One region of the Streptomyces sp. NPDC012935 genome, then DNA from elsewhere that is predicted to be linked to it. Evidence: riboswitches for the same ligand, from Rfam matches in the RefSeq annotation. Region 1 holds a riboswitch; each other region holds the start of a gene.
What was found. A riboswitch is a leader RNA that binds a small molecule or an ion and turns the genes downstream of it on or off. The one in region 1 is predicted to bind cobalamin.

Region 1 (3,364 bases):
GTTGCCGCTGTTCTTCACCCCGGACGCGTACACGCGGCACCTCGTGAAGCGGACGGAGGCCGGGGCGTGAGCGGGGGCATCCAGCGCGTCGGCGTGGTCGGCGGCGGGCAGATGGGGGCCGGGATCGCCGAGGTGTGCGCACGGGCCGGCCTCGACACCGTGGTCTGCGAAGTGGACGAGGTCGCGGCCCGCGCCGCACGGGACCGGATGGCGGCGTCACTCGACCGCGCGGTGCGCCGCGGCAGGCTGGAGGAGGCCGCAGCGCGAGACGCGCTCGACCGCACGGCCTTCAGCGGCAGCCTGGACGATCTCGCCGACCGGCAGCTCGTCGTCGAGGCCGTCATCGAGAACCCGGCCGCCAAGACCGAGGTCTTCGCCGCGCTCGACAAGATCGTCGAGGATCCGGAGGCGGTGCTGGCGACCAACACCTCCTCACTCCCCGTCATGCGGCTGGGCATGGCGACCGGCCGGGCGGACCGGGTGGTGGGCCTGCACTTCTTCAACCCGGTGCCGGTGCTGCCGCTGGTGGAGATCGTGACCTCGCTGCACACGGCGCCTCAGACGCTTGCCGCAGTACGGGAATTCGCCACCAGGACGCTGGGCAGGACGGTGATCCACTCCCAGGACCGGGCCGGCTTCGTCGTCAACGCCCTGCTCATCCCGTACCTGCTGTCGGCGGTCCGGATGGCCGAGTCCGGCTTCGCCACAGCCGCCGACATCGACACGGGCATGGAGCTGGGCTGCGCCCACCCCATGGGCCCGCTCAGGCTCGCGGACCTGATCGGCCTCGACACCGTCGCCTCGATCGCCGGGTCGCTCTACGACGAGTTCAGGGAGCCCCTCTACGCCCCTCCCCCGCTGCTCCAGCGGATGGTGGAGGCGGGATTGCTCGGCCGCAAGACCGGCCGCGGGTTCCACATCTACGACCAGGACTGAGGGCCTGGTACGACGCGGGCTGAGGGGTCCGCGTCGCCGCCGGGAGTGAGGGTTCCCGCGCGGCTGACACAGGGGAAGGGCGGGAGGCGCTGTCAGGCGCTTCCCGCTCTGTGGCGCTCCCGCCCTCGCAACGCGCCGGGCACTCAGAGCCTGCCGAGTGGCCCGTCCTGGTCGCGGCGACCGCCTGCGGCTCCCCGGGGAAGGTCATCTCGGGTGCGCCCGTGCGCGGATGGAGGGCGACCTCGGCTCCACTCCGTACACCTCGGCCAGCAGCCGGGGCGTCGTCGCGGGTGTCCCATTTCACCATCCGGATGACGGATGCCGCGCTGCCCTGCGAGGTGCCACCCCGTAGGCTGGCCGGTGCAGCTGGTTCGCCCCGCCCGCCAGGTGGGATGCGTCGCAAGAGGGAACCCGGTGAGAATCCGGGACTGCCCCGCAGCGGTGAGTGGGAACGACCGCCGTCATCCGCACTGGGCCCGACGAAGAGGGCCTGGGAAGCGACGGCCAGTAGGTGTCCTCCGGTCAGGAGGACGTGCCCGCGAGTCCGAAGACCTGCCAACTGCCCGCGCGCGGACGACCCGTGCGCGGACATCCCGGTGACCTCGAGGGCGGGTCGGCGTACATACCAGGCGGACGACCGTGCCCAGCCGCGCACGCTCCGACCGTCCGGTTCGTCACCCCTTCGCGCTCTCGTCCCGTCGCCGGGATCTCAGGGATTCATCTCGCGAAGGAGATCTCCGTGACCACGAAGTCCGCAGCCGCGGCAGCACGGGCCACCGTGTACGGCTACCCCCGCCAGGGCGCGAACCGGGAACTGAAGAAGGCGGTCGAGGGCTACTGGAAGGGCCGTGTCACCGCTGGCGCCCTGCGCACCACGGCCGCCGACGTGCGCGCCGCCAACTGGCGGCAGCTGGCCGACGCCGGCATCCACGAGGTGCCCACCGGTGATTTCTCGTACTACGACCACGTCCTGGACACCACCGTCATGGTCGGCGCGATCCCCGAGCGCCACCGGCACTCCGTCACGGCCGGCACCCTCGACGGCTACTTCGCCATGGCGCGCGGCACGCAGGACGTGGCGCCGCTGGAGATGACGAAGTGGTTCGACACGAACTACCACTACCTGGTGCCGGAGCTGGGCCCTGACACCGTCTTCACGGCCGACTCGACCAAGCAGGTCGCCGAGCTGAAGGAGGCCCTCGCGCTCGGTCTCACCGCCCGCCCAGTCCTGGTCGGCCCGGTCACGTATCTGCTGCTCGCCAAGCCCGCCCCCGGGGTCGCCGCGGACTTCGAGCCGCTCACGCTCCTGGACCGCCTGCTGCCGGTGTACGCCGAGGTCCTCGCCGACCTGCGCGCGGCCGGCGCCGAGTGGGTGCAGCTGGACGAGCCCGCCCTTGTCCAGGACCGCACCCCGGCCGAGCTGAATGCCGCCGAGCGGGCCTACCGCGACCTCGGTGCCCTCACCGACCGCCCGAAGCTGCTGGTCGCCTCGTACTTCGACCGGGTCGGCGACGCCCTGCCGGTATTGGCGAAGGCCCCGGTCGAAGGGCTGGCGCTGGACTTCACCGGGTCCGCCGCAGCGAACCTGGACGCACTCGCCGCGGTCGGCGGGCTGCCCGGCAAGCGGTTGGTCGCCGGTGTGGTCAACGGCCGCAACATCTGGGTCAACGACCTGGAGAAGTCCCTGTCCACCCTGGGCACCCTGCTCGGGCTGGCCGACCGGGTCGACGTGGCCGCCTCCTGCTCCCTGCTCCATGTGCCCCTGGACACGGGCCTGGAGCGGGACATCGAGCCGCAGGTCCTGCGCTGGCTGGCATTCGCGAAACAGAAGACCGCCGAGATCGTCACGCTCGCCAAGGGCCTCGCCCAGGGCACGCACGCCGTCGCCGCCGAACTCGCCGCCAACCGGGCCGACCTGGCGTCCCGCGCCGGCTCGCCGATCACCCGTGACCCGGCCGTCCGCGCCCGCGCCGCCGCCGTCACCGAGGCCGACGCCCGCCGCTCCCAGCCGTACTCCGAACGCGCCGCCGCCCAGCGCGCCCACCTCGGCATGCCCCTGCTGCCGACGACCACCATCGGCTCCTTCCCGCAGACCGGCGAACTGCGCGCCGCACGCGCCGACCTGCGCGGCGGGCGCATCGGCGCCGCAGGGTACGAGGAGCGCATCAAGGCCGAGATCCAGGAGGTCATCTCCTTCCAGGAGAAGACCGGGATCGACGTCCTGGTGCACGGCGAGGCCGAACGCAACGACATGGTCCAGTACTTCGCCGAGCAGCTCACCGGCTACCTCGCCACCCAGCACGGCTGGGTGCAGTCCTACGGCACGCGGTACGTCCGTCCGCCGATCCTGGCCGGCGACATCTCCCGCCCCGAACCGATGACGGTGCGCTGGACGCAGTACGCCCAGTCCCTCACCGACCGCCCCGTC
Region 2 (3,364 bases), on a different contig from region 1:
AGCGCGCGCCCCTCGCGCACATCGAAGTCGAGGCCGCTGAGCACGACGGGGCCGTCCTCGTAGGCGTAGGACGCGCCCCGCAGGGCGACCAGGGCGGTGGGCTCGCTCATGGCAGGGCCTTCTCCAGTACGAGGGTGAGGGTGGCCAGCGCTGCGAGGAGGGCGCAACTCGCGGCCGTGAAGCGGACGGACACGCGGGCCTCGGGCACCAGGACACGCAGGGTGCCGTCGTAGCCGCGCCCGGCGAGCCCGGCCTGGAGCCGGGTGGCCCGGTCGAAGGCCCGCACGAAGGCGGTCGCGCCGAGCCCGGCCAGGGAACGCCACTCCGCGGCCCGGCTCATGTGCCCCAGCCGGGCGGCCTGGGCTTCCCGGATACGGCGCACCGAGTCCAGGAGCAGGAAGCTCATGCGGTACGTCACCAGGGCGACGTCCACGACAGGCGCGGGCACCCCCGCCTTCACCAGGCGGGGCAGCAGGTCGGACATGGGCGTGGTGAAGGCGAACAGCAGCACCCCGAGCGAGGCCGCCGAGGTGCGCAGCAGCAGTTCCCCCGCCAGCAGCGGCCCGTCGTGGGCGAGGGACACGAAGCCCTGCGGCCCGCCCACCTGGACGAGCAGGGTGACCGCGCCGGTCACGCAGAAGCCCAGCGGCACGCGATAGGCACGCCACAGCCGCCGGCCCGGCACGCCCGCGGGTCCCAGCAGCACCACGAGGGACGTCAGGAGCACCAGGGCCGCGCCCGGCCAGGGCGGCAGCGAGATCGCGAGCACGGTGAGACCGAGCCCGAGGACGGCCTTGTCCACCGGGTGGCGGCGGCGCCAGCGACTGCTGTGCGCCGCCGCGTCGATCGGCAGCACGAGTGATCAGGCCCTTTCGGCCGTGGACTCCTCGGCGGCCGCGGTGCCGCAGGCCGCGCCCCCGGTGTCCCGTGCCCGCTCCAGCGCCCGCTGCTCGCCCTGGCGCCTGCCCCGGTGCACGCCGAAGTAGTAGGCGAGGACGCCGGCGCCGAGGGCGGCCTGGAGGGCGAACAGCGCCGACTCGATCTCACCGGACGGCGGCTCGTACAGCGGTGAGAACCAGGGTTCGTAGTCCGGCTTGATCTCGGTGATCGCGGTCTCCGCCTCGGCGTCGGCGCCCGTGAAGGGCTCCTCCTTGTGATCGCCGAGGCCGAAAGCGAGCGGCAGGACCGCGAGCGCGGCCACGACGAGCAGCAGCAGGACGTTGATCTTCGTGTTCTTGCTCATCGGGCCACCGCCTCGGTCTCGGTCCGGGACTGCCTCTTGGTGAGGAGCACGCCCAGCCGGGTCAGCTCGCCCTTGCTGGACTGCACCAGCAGCCGCATCACGAGCACCGTGAGCAGTCCCTCGCTCACCGCGAGGGGGATCTGGGTGACGGCGAAGATGGAGCCGAACTTGCCGAGCGCGCCCAGGAATCCGCTGCTCGGGTCGGGGAACGCCAGCGCCAGCTGGACGCTGGTGACGCAGTAGGTGGAGAGGTCGGCGACGAACGCCCCGAAGAACACCGCCACCATCAGCGGCACGTCGTAGCGGCGCAGCAGTTTGTAGATCGCGTATCCGGCCCAGGGGCCGACGATCGCCATGGAGAAGACGTTGGCACCGAGCGTGGTCAGGCCGCCGTGCGCGAGCAGCAGCGCCTGGAAGAGCAGCGTGATGGTGCCCAGGACCGCCATGATCGGCGGCCGGAACAGAATGGCGCCCAGCCCGGTGCCGGTGGGATGCGAGCAGCTGCCGGTGACCGAGGGCAGCTTCAGCGCGGACAGGACGAACGTGAAGGCTCCGGAGGCGCCGAGGAGCAGCGTGCTCTCGGGGTGCTCCCTGACCTCACGGGTGAGCGAACGGACTCCGTGGACGACGAACGGAGCGGACGCGACGCCCCAGGCGACCGCGTGCGCCGGCGGGAGGAAACCCTCGGCTATGTGCATGGCTCAGCAGACCCTCTCCAGCACCTCGTGGATGGTTGACGCGCCTTGGCCGGTCTCCTGGCTGACGGGTACCACCGCCCGTGCTCCGCCTTCCCGGGTCCCGAAGGACCCAGTGGCTGCCCGTGAGGGCCGGAGCCGGACTTCCCGATTCACAGTGGCGAGGGCCGCACCGGCATCACACCGGATTTCCCGTTCACCAAGGCGTGGTGACAGTAGTGCCCGCACAGGGTGGCTGACAAGCGCGCCTCGGGGGCGTGAAAGGGGCGTTCGCGCGCCCCACGGCCGAGTTGGGCGGGCCGCCGACTCCGCAACAACATGTACACCCTGGGTAATCGAATGCGGATCAGTCATAAGAAGTTTTGAATATGGCGATCTGTCCGCGTTGCGGCGCCGAATCAAGTGCATGGAGGAATCCACGGCCCTGCTGGACGGGTGCGATGAACCGGCCGCCATCGAGAGGACCCTCGCCGCGGTGCTGGCCGAGGTCGTGCGGAGCGAGCAGGTGCCGGTCGACGGTCACTTCTTCGACGACCTGGGCGCCGACTCGCTGGTGATGGCGCACTTCTGTGCACGAGTCAGGAAGCGTGCGGATCTGCCGTCGGTGTCGATGAGGGACGTCTATCGGCACCCGACGATCAGGAGCCTGGCGACGGCGCTCGCGGATGCCGAGCCGATGTCGCGGACGGAACCCGCGGCCGCGGCTCCCGCACGGGAGTCACCGGCCCCGGCTTCGGCGCCGGGCCGGTCCGCGGCGGGCATGCGGCAGTACGTTCTCTGCGGTGCGCTCCAGTTCCTCGCCTTCCTGGCGTACGCCTACCTCCTCGCCTTCGGCACCGCCCTGGGCTACGGGTGGATTTCCGCCGGATCGGGCGTGGTCGATGTGTATCTGCGCTCGGTCCTGTTCGGGGGTGCGGCCTTCTTGGCCCTCTGTGTCCTGCCCGTACTCGTGAAGTGGACCCTCGTAGGCCGGTGGAAGCCTCAGCACATCCCCGTCTGGAGCGTCAGGTACGTCCGCTTCTGGATCGTCAAGACGCTGGTGCGGGCGGATCCGATGGTGCTGTTCAGCGGTTCCCCGCTCTACCTGCTCTACCTCAGGGCGCTGGGCGCGAAGGTCGGACGGGGGGCCGTGGTCCTCTCCCGGAACGTGCCCGTGTGCACCGATCTGCTCTCCATCGGTGACGGTGCGGTCGTCCGCAAGGACTCGTTCTTCTCCTGCTATCGGGCGCACGCCGGGCTGATCCAGACCGGCCCGGTCACCCTCGGCAGGAACGTGCTGGTCAGCGAGGCCACGGTCCTCGACATCGACACAGCGCTCGGTGACGGGGCACAGCTCGGCCACGCCTCCTCGCTGCACCGTGGACAGGCGGTGCCCGACGGCGAGCACTGGCACGGGTCACCGGCGCAGCGGGCCGACGTGGACTAC
Region 3 (3,364 bases), on a different contig from region 1:
GCCACTTGGCGTTCGACCGGCCCGCCTGCTCGGTCGGGTAGAAGTTGATGTCGACGACCCGGTCGAGGAACGTGACGGCCGTGCGGACGGTCGCGTCGAGCCGCTCCCAGTCGATGTCGCCGGTCATGGTGTTCACGAAGGCGCCGAGGTTGACCGACCCCAGGTTGCAGACCGCCGTCTCCCCGTCGTCCGTGACCTCCAGGATCTCCGTGCAGAGGTTGGAGGAGTGGACGACATGGCCCGGCAGGGCCGTCTGGTTGGCGGTGCGGTTGGCGGCGTCCTTGAAGGTCATCCAGCCGTTGCCGGTCTGCGCGAGGGTGCGCATCATGCGGCCGTACAGATCACGGGCGGGGATGGTCTTCTTCGCGAGCCCCGCCGCCTCCGCCTTGCGGTACGCCTCGTCGAACTCGTCGCCCCACAGGTCGACGAGATCCGGCACGTCCGACGGCGAGAACAGCGACCACGGCTCGTCGGCGTTGACCCGGCGCATGAACTCGTCCGGGACCCAGTGCGCGAGGTTCAGGTTGTGCGTACGGCGGGCGTCCTCACCGGTGTTGTCGCGCAGCTCCAGGAACTCCTCGATGTCGGAGTGCCAGGTCTCCAGGTACACCGCGGCCGCACCCTTGCGCCGGCCGCCCTGGTTCACCGCGGCGACCGAGGCGTCGAGGGTCTTCAGGAACGGCACGATGCCGTTGGAGTGACCGTTGGTGCCGCGGATCAGCGAACCCCGGGACCGGATACGGGAGTACGAAAGACCGATGCCGCCCGCGTGCTTGGAGAGGCGGGCGACCTGGTGGTAGCGGTCGTAGATGGAGTCCAGCTCGTCCTTGGGGGAGTCGAGGAGGTAGCAGGACGACATCTGGGGATGCCGGGTGCCGGAGTTGAAGAGGGTGGGGGAGGAGGGGAGGTAGTCGAGGCGGCTCATGAGCCCGTAGAGCGCGGCGACTTCGTCCACCGACCGGGCGGTGTCGTCCTCGGCGAGACCGGCGGCGACGCGCAGCATGAAGTGCTGGGGCGTCTCGACGACCTTGCGGGTGATGGGGTGCCGCAGGAGGTACCGGCTGTGCAGGGTGCGCAGGCCGAAGTAGCCGAAGCGGTCGTCGCCGTCCATGTCGACCAGGGCGTCGAGGCGGGCCGCGTGCAGGCGCACGAACTCGGCGGTCCGGTCGGCGATGAGGCCCTCACGGTGCCCGACCGCGACCGACCCGGTGAAGGACGTGACGCCCTGCGAGGCGGCCTCGGCGGCGATGGAGAGGGTCAGCAGCCGGGCGGCGAGCCTCGAGTAGGCGGGGTCCTCGGAGATCAGGCCGGCCGCCGCTTCGGTGGCCAGCTCGCGCAGCTCCGCCTCGTCCGCGAACGCGGACCGGCCGCGCAGCGCGGCGGCGGCGACCCGGCCGGGGTCGGCGTCGGGGAGGTCGGCGGTCAGCTCGGTCAGGGTCCGCAGCAAGGCGGTTCCCGGGGCGTCCTCGTCCGTAGGGACGGTCGGGACGGCTGAGGCCGGATCTGCTGGCGCGATGGTCACGTGGGGGCTCTCCCTCGCTCGGCACGGGGGCCTCGGCGAGGGCAGGGGGCAGCACACGAGCGCACACGGCGTCGCGTCCACCGGCCCATTCCGCGAGGCCCGGACGTCGGGCGCACCGGCCGGGTGGCCGGGCGCGCTGTCGGCAGGTCCTCGGACTGACTCCTGCGCATGCCGGTCCTGGGAACAGACATGCACAAGTACACCGTTGCGGGACAGTTCCGGATTCGCACCGGATTCCCCTGCGGCGACAGCGAGCATGAGCATACATCTTGTGCTCACCCGCCACGCCACCCCCAGATGTTGTGTCGCGCTGGTTTCAGAGCGTCAACTCGTAGGTGAGGAGAGTGATGTAGATCCGGGCGTGCATGGCTCGCTGGGTCGACAGGACGATGCGTACGCAGCCCTCCGTGGCGCGGGCGCGGGCGCGAGCGCGGTCGCTACGGGCGCGCACGTGCGGGCTGCCTCGCCAGGGGGCCGCCGGACGGGACGAAGGTCACCCCGCCCAGCAGTTGGCGGTCCGCGTGACCACCACCTCGGCGGCGGCCGCGCGCTTGGAGTATTTCCTGGTGGTGAACTCGCCGGGCGCGTCGAACTCGCCGGGATCCGTCGGCCGGATCGCGATGTCCATACGCCCGAGTCTGCCGGACCGGTCCCGGGGACGGCCCAGGGTTTTCGCCGAGGGCCGCCGGGTTGCGGGGAGTTCCGGGAGTGCTTCTATGGAGATAGGTGTCGGCGCTCCGCGGTCGCTCCGTTTCGAGAGTCCTCCTCGGAAGGAGACGAACGATGACGAGGGTCGTCCGTCGCCCGCCCGGCAAGAAGCGACCGCGCAACGCGCCGATGGCGACGCTGGCTCCGAGACGGGCGGGCACCTGGGTCAGGCAGGGGTTCGTGGCCCATTGGCACCGGCTGACGATCCGCCTGGAGGCTCGCGGCGGCACCACCCGCCCCAGGAAGTGGCGCCGGTGGTTCACCTACACCAACGTCACCCGGGCCATCTGGACGGTGGCCGCGCTCGCCTTGCTCGCGTGGGTGGTGGAGGGCCTGTACATCCTGATCTCGAGCAACACGACCAGCTTCGAGAAGTGGCGGCAGGGCAATGACGGATTCGAGACCGTCCTGCGCTTCCTCGGCCCGGTGCTCGCCGCGTCGCTCGCCGCCACCCTCTTTCTGTTCTGGTGGTACCGGTGGACCAAGCGGCGCTATCTCGCAAAGGCACGGGACGATCCCCACCGACTGGTGCTCACCGCCGGCCCGGACGCCACCGAGATCGTAGGCAGGGAGGAGATCGCCCAGGTCATCGCCGAACGGCTGCGCGAGCGCGACACGCGCCGTCCCTATCTGCTGGTCGGCGGTGTCGGCGTGGGCAAGACCGCCGTCCTGGTACGGCTCACCGAACTGCTGGCGGAGCAGAACGCCGTACCGGTGCCGATCCGGCTGCGGGACGCGAACGGCGGCACCGACCTGAACTTCGAACGCATGGCCAAGCAGCGCTTCATAGACGAGGCACCCCGGGGCATCCTCGCGCGCACCAAGACCGAGCGGGTCTGGCAGCAACTGCTCGCCGACGACAAACCCGTCGTCATCGCCGATGGACTGGAGGAGGCTCTCCTCGGCGACGGCCTCGAACAGAACCGGGACAACATCATCCGGCGAGCCATCGAGCGCGCCTACGAGGAGAAGCTGCCCCTCGTCATCGCCTCCCGTCCGCACAGCCCGCTGGAGAGCACCCCGGCCGCGATCGTCGAGCTGGAACCGCTCAGCGAGGAGGAGGCGTTGCGGTTCGTCCAGGCACGCGTTCCGGAGACGGACGAACGCCGCGTGGACTGGATCGTGGAGACGGCG
Region 4 (3,364 bases), on a different contig from region 1:
GACCCGGTCCGTGCTGCCGCCGAGGACGTGACTGAGCAGCAGCACCATGGCGAAGGAGGCCAGCGCGCCGAGGAAGGCTCCCGCCGACAGCGACACCACTCCCCCGCCGACCCCGAGCACGACCACTGCGACCGCTCCCGTGGACGCGCCGGAGGACACCCCGAGGACGAACGGATCGGCCAGCGGATTGCGCAACAGCGACTGCATGACCGCCCCGCACACGGCGAGTCCGGCCCCGCACACCGCGGCGAGCAGCGTGCGCGGCATGCGCAGGTTCCAGACGATGCCGTCGCGCAGCGGCGCCAACGTGCCCTCGCCGAGGCCCAGATGGGCGGCCACGGACGCCCACACGTCCGCCGTGGAGATGTCGGCCGGCCCGATCGTCACGGCGACGGCGACCGACGCGAGCAGCGCCGCCAGGCCGCCGAGGGTCAGCAGCGGCGTACGGACGCTCACTTGGCGAGTCCCGCGGGCCCGGCGAGCCCGAAGTCGCGCAGGCCCGCGGCGACCTTCTCGATCCCTTCGACCGTGCGGATGGACGGGTTCATCGCCTGACCGCTGAGCAGGACGTACCGCTTCTTCTTCACGGCGGTCAGGTTGCGGGTGGCGGGGTCGGTCTCCAGGAAGCGGATCTTGGCCTCGGCGCTCTCCGCGGTCTGCTGCTTGCGTGTGAGGTCGCCGATCACGATGACGTCGGGGTCTCGGTCGGCGACGGTCTCCCAGCCGATCTGGGGCCACTCGTCGTGGGTGTCGGAGAAGACGTTCCGGGCGCCGACGGCGCGGGTGATGGCACCCGGCGCGCCGCAGCAGCCGGCGAGGTAGGGCGACTGGGAGTTGGCGAACCAGTACATCAGGGTGACATCGGAGGCGGCGGGCCCTGCGGTGGACTTGTGCACCCGCTCCTTCAGCTCGGCGACCAGCTTCTCGCCGCGCTCGGCGGCGCCGAACGCACGGGCCAGATCGCGTATCTCGCCGTACACGGTGTCGAGGGTGAGCGGGGTGGAACGCGAGCCGTCGCCGCCGCTGCCGTTGTCCTTGCCCGCCGAGCAGTCGGAGGGCGAGACGTAGGTGGGCACGCCCAGCTTCTCGAACTGCTCGCGGGTGGCGACACCGCCCTTGCCGAGGGTGGAGACGAAGGAGGAGGTCACGAAGTCGGGCTCGGCGTCCAGGACCTTCTCGAAGGAGGGCGCGTTGTCCGCGAGCCGCGGCACGGAGGCGTTCGCCTTCTGCAGTCCCTTCATGACCGGGTCGGTCCAGGTCGCCGTGCCGGCCACCCGGTCGGCGAGGCCGAGGGAGAGCAGGATCTCCGTGGTGCCCTGGTTGAGGGAGACGGCCCGCTTCGGGGGCGACTTCAGGGTGACCTGGTGGCCGCAGTTGTCGAGGGTGAGCGGGTAGCCCGCGGCGGCGGACTTCCCGGTGTCGTCGGTACTGCCGCTTCCCGAGCCGCCGCACGCGGTGAGCAGGAGGGCGGGCGCCAGCAGCAGGGCGGCGGGACGGAGGGCAAAACGGTACACAGGCGTGCCTCGGTTGTCGGGGCTCGTACGCGGAGCCTGGCCTACGGACGTCCTCCACGCGCGGGCGTGGAGTGCCAGCAGGTCTTCGGACTCGGGTTCGTCCCGACGGGGCGCCTTCCCGGTCTCCCAGTGGCGTGCGTCTGTGCCCCGCCGGTCCCCCTCACCGCTGCGCGTCAGTTCCGGATTCGCACCGGATTCCCTGGCCTCGGGTGTGGCTCGACTGGCCCTCGGAGGCTATCAAGCCCAGCTTGCGGCGGGGGCGTTCGAGCGGGCATCCCGGGGGCCCGGCAGGGCGCGGAGACCCACGTCACAACTTGGAAGAGGGCAAGGTCACAGCCGTGCCCTCTGCTGCTCCTTTGATGATCTGACCTAGCATCCGAGCATGACGGTCCTGCCTGACGACGGGCTCTCGCTGGCCGCCGAGTTCCCTGACGCAACCCATGAGCAATGGCAACGCCTGGTGGAAGGCGTGCTGCGCAAGTCGGGCAAGGACGTCTCGGGCCCGGCGGCGGAAGACGCCCTGTCCACTGCGTTGGAGGACGGGCTGCGCACCCGCCCCCTGTACACCTCGCGCGAAGCCGCACCCGATCCCGGTCTGCCCGGATTCGCCCCGTTCGTCCGTGGCGGTCGCGCCGAGGGCAACACGGCCGGCGGCTGGGACCTGCGGCAGCGGCACACGGCCCTCACGGACGGCCTGGTGCTCGCGGATCTGGAGAACGGCGTCACCTCGCTCTGGCTGGTCCTCGGCGAGGGCGGCCTCCCGGTGTCGTCGCTCGGCCGGGCTCTGGAGGGCGTCTACCTCGACCTGGCCCCTGTCGTCCTCGACGCCGGAGCCGACGTGGAGCCCGCCGCGCGGGAGCTGCTGCGGCAGTACGAGGAGCGGGGCGTCGCCAAGGAGGCCGCGCGCGGCAATCTCGGCGCCGATCCGCTCGGCCATGAAGCCCGTACGGGCACGTCCTCGCAGTTCGCGCCGGTCGCCTCGCTGGCGCGGCTGTGCGCCGGGGAGTACCCGGGGCTACGGGCGCTGACCGTGGACGCGCTGCCGTACCACGAGGCCGGCGGCTCGGCCGCGCAGGAGCTGGGCTCCTCGCTTGCGACCGGCGTCGCGTATCTGCGTGAGCTCACCGAGGCGGGGCTGACGGCGGAAGCGGCATGCGCCCAGCTGGAGTTCCGCTACGCGGCCACCGCCGACCAGTTCCTGACGATCGCCAAGCTGCGGGCCGCGCGTCGGCTGTGGGCGCGGGTGACCGAGGTCTGCGGGGCGCCCAGCGCGCAGGTGCAGCATGCCGTCACCTCGCCGGTGATGATGACGCGCCGGGACCCCTGGGTGAACATGCTGCGCACGACGGTCGCCACGCTGGCCGCCGGGGTCGGCGGCGCCGACGCGGTGACCGTGCTGCCCTTCGACCACGCGCTCGGCCTGCCGGACGCGTTCGCGCGCCGCATCGCCCGCAACACCTCGACCATCCTCATCGAGGAGTCGCACCTCGCCCGGGTGATCGACCCGGCGGGCGGCTCCTGGTACGTGGAGACCCTCACCGACGAACTGGCCCGGGCGGGCTGGGCGTTCTTCCAGCGGATCGAGCAGGCGGGCGGCCAGGCGGCCGCGTTGCGCTCCGGGCAGCTGGGCCAGGACCTGGCCGAGACGTGGCAGGCGCGTACCGGCAAGCTCGCCAAGCGGCGCGAACCGATCACCGGCGTCAGCGAGTTCCCGAACCTCACCGAGCCGCCCGTGGAGCGTGCGCCCGCGCCCGAGCCCAGGTCGGGGGGCCTCCCGCGGGTCCGCCGCGACGAGGCGTACGAGGCCCTGCGCGCCCGCTCCGACGCCCACCTGGCCGCCACCGGCTCCC

Region 2: linked by a shared signal. The riboswitch ahead of ACFY5C_RS04215 (energy-coupling factor ABC transporter permease) and the one ahead of metE (5-methyltetrahydropteroyltriglutamate--homocysteine S-methyltransferase) in region 1 are both predicted to bind cobalamin.
Region 3: linked by a shared signal. The riboswitch ahead of ACFY5C_RS30990 (ribonucleoside-diphosphate reductase subunit alpha) and the one ahead of metE (5-methyltetrahydropteroyltriglutamate--homocysteine S-methyltransferase) in region 1 are both predicted to bind cobalamin.
Region 4: linked by a shared signal. The riboswitch ahead of ACFY5C_RS04485 (ABC transporter substrate-binding protein) and the one ahead of metE (5-methyltetrahydropteroyltriglutamate--homocysteine S-methyltransferase) in region 1 are both predicted to bind cobalamin.

What each region holds. Positions count from the first base shown of each region.
Region 1 is NZ_JBIBBC010000017.1:55,034-58,397, reverse strand. It holds gene aceB (malate synthase A) at 1-70, shown strand, start outside; gene ACFY5C_RS32140 (3-hydroxybutyryl-CoA dehydrogenase) at 67-936, shown strand; cobalamin riboswitch at 1,302-1,497, shown strand; gene metE (5-methyltetrahydropteroyltriglutamate--homocysteine S-methyltransferase) at 1,676-3,364, shown strand, end outside.
Region 2 is NZ_JBIBBC010000001.1:964,138-967,501, reverse strand. It holds gene ACFY5C_RS04230 (ATP-binding cassette domain-containing protein) at 1-110, opposite strand, end outside; gene cbiQ (cobalt ECF transporter T component CbiQ) at 107-856, opposite strand; gene ACFY5C_RS04220 (energy-coupling factor ABC transporter substrate-binding protein) at 863-1,243, opposite strand; gene ACFY5C_RS04215 (energy-coupling factor ABC transporter permease) at 1,240-1,941, opposite strand; cobalamin riboswitch at 1,971-2,157, opposite strand; gene ACFY5C_RS04210 (Pls/PosA family non-ribosomal peptide synthetase) at 2,345-3,364, shown strand, end outside.
Region 3 is NZ_JBIBBC010000015.1:208,303-211,666, reverse strand. It holds gene ACFY5C_RS30990 (ribonucleoside-diphosphate reductase subunit alpha) at 1-1,522, opposite strand, end outside; cobalamin riboswitch at 1,646-1,820, opposite strand; partial or broken gene ACFY5C_RS30985 (hypothetical protein) at 1,839-2,150, opposite strand; gene ACFY5C_RS30980 (ATP-binding protein) at 2,306-3,364, shown strand, end outside.
Region 4 is NZ_JBIBBC010000001.1:1,023,164-1,026,527, forward strand. It holds gene ACFY5C_RS04480 (FecCD family ABC transporter permease) at 1-456, opposite strand, end outside; gene ACFY5C_RS04485 (ABC transporter substrate-binding protein) at 453-1,514, opposite strand; cobalamin riboswitch at 1,573-1,754, opposite strand; gene ACFY5C_RS04490 (methylmalonyl-CoA mutase family protein) at 1,897-3,364, shown strand, end outside.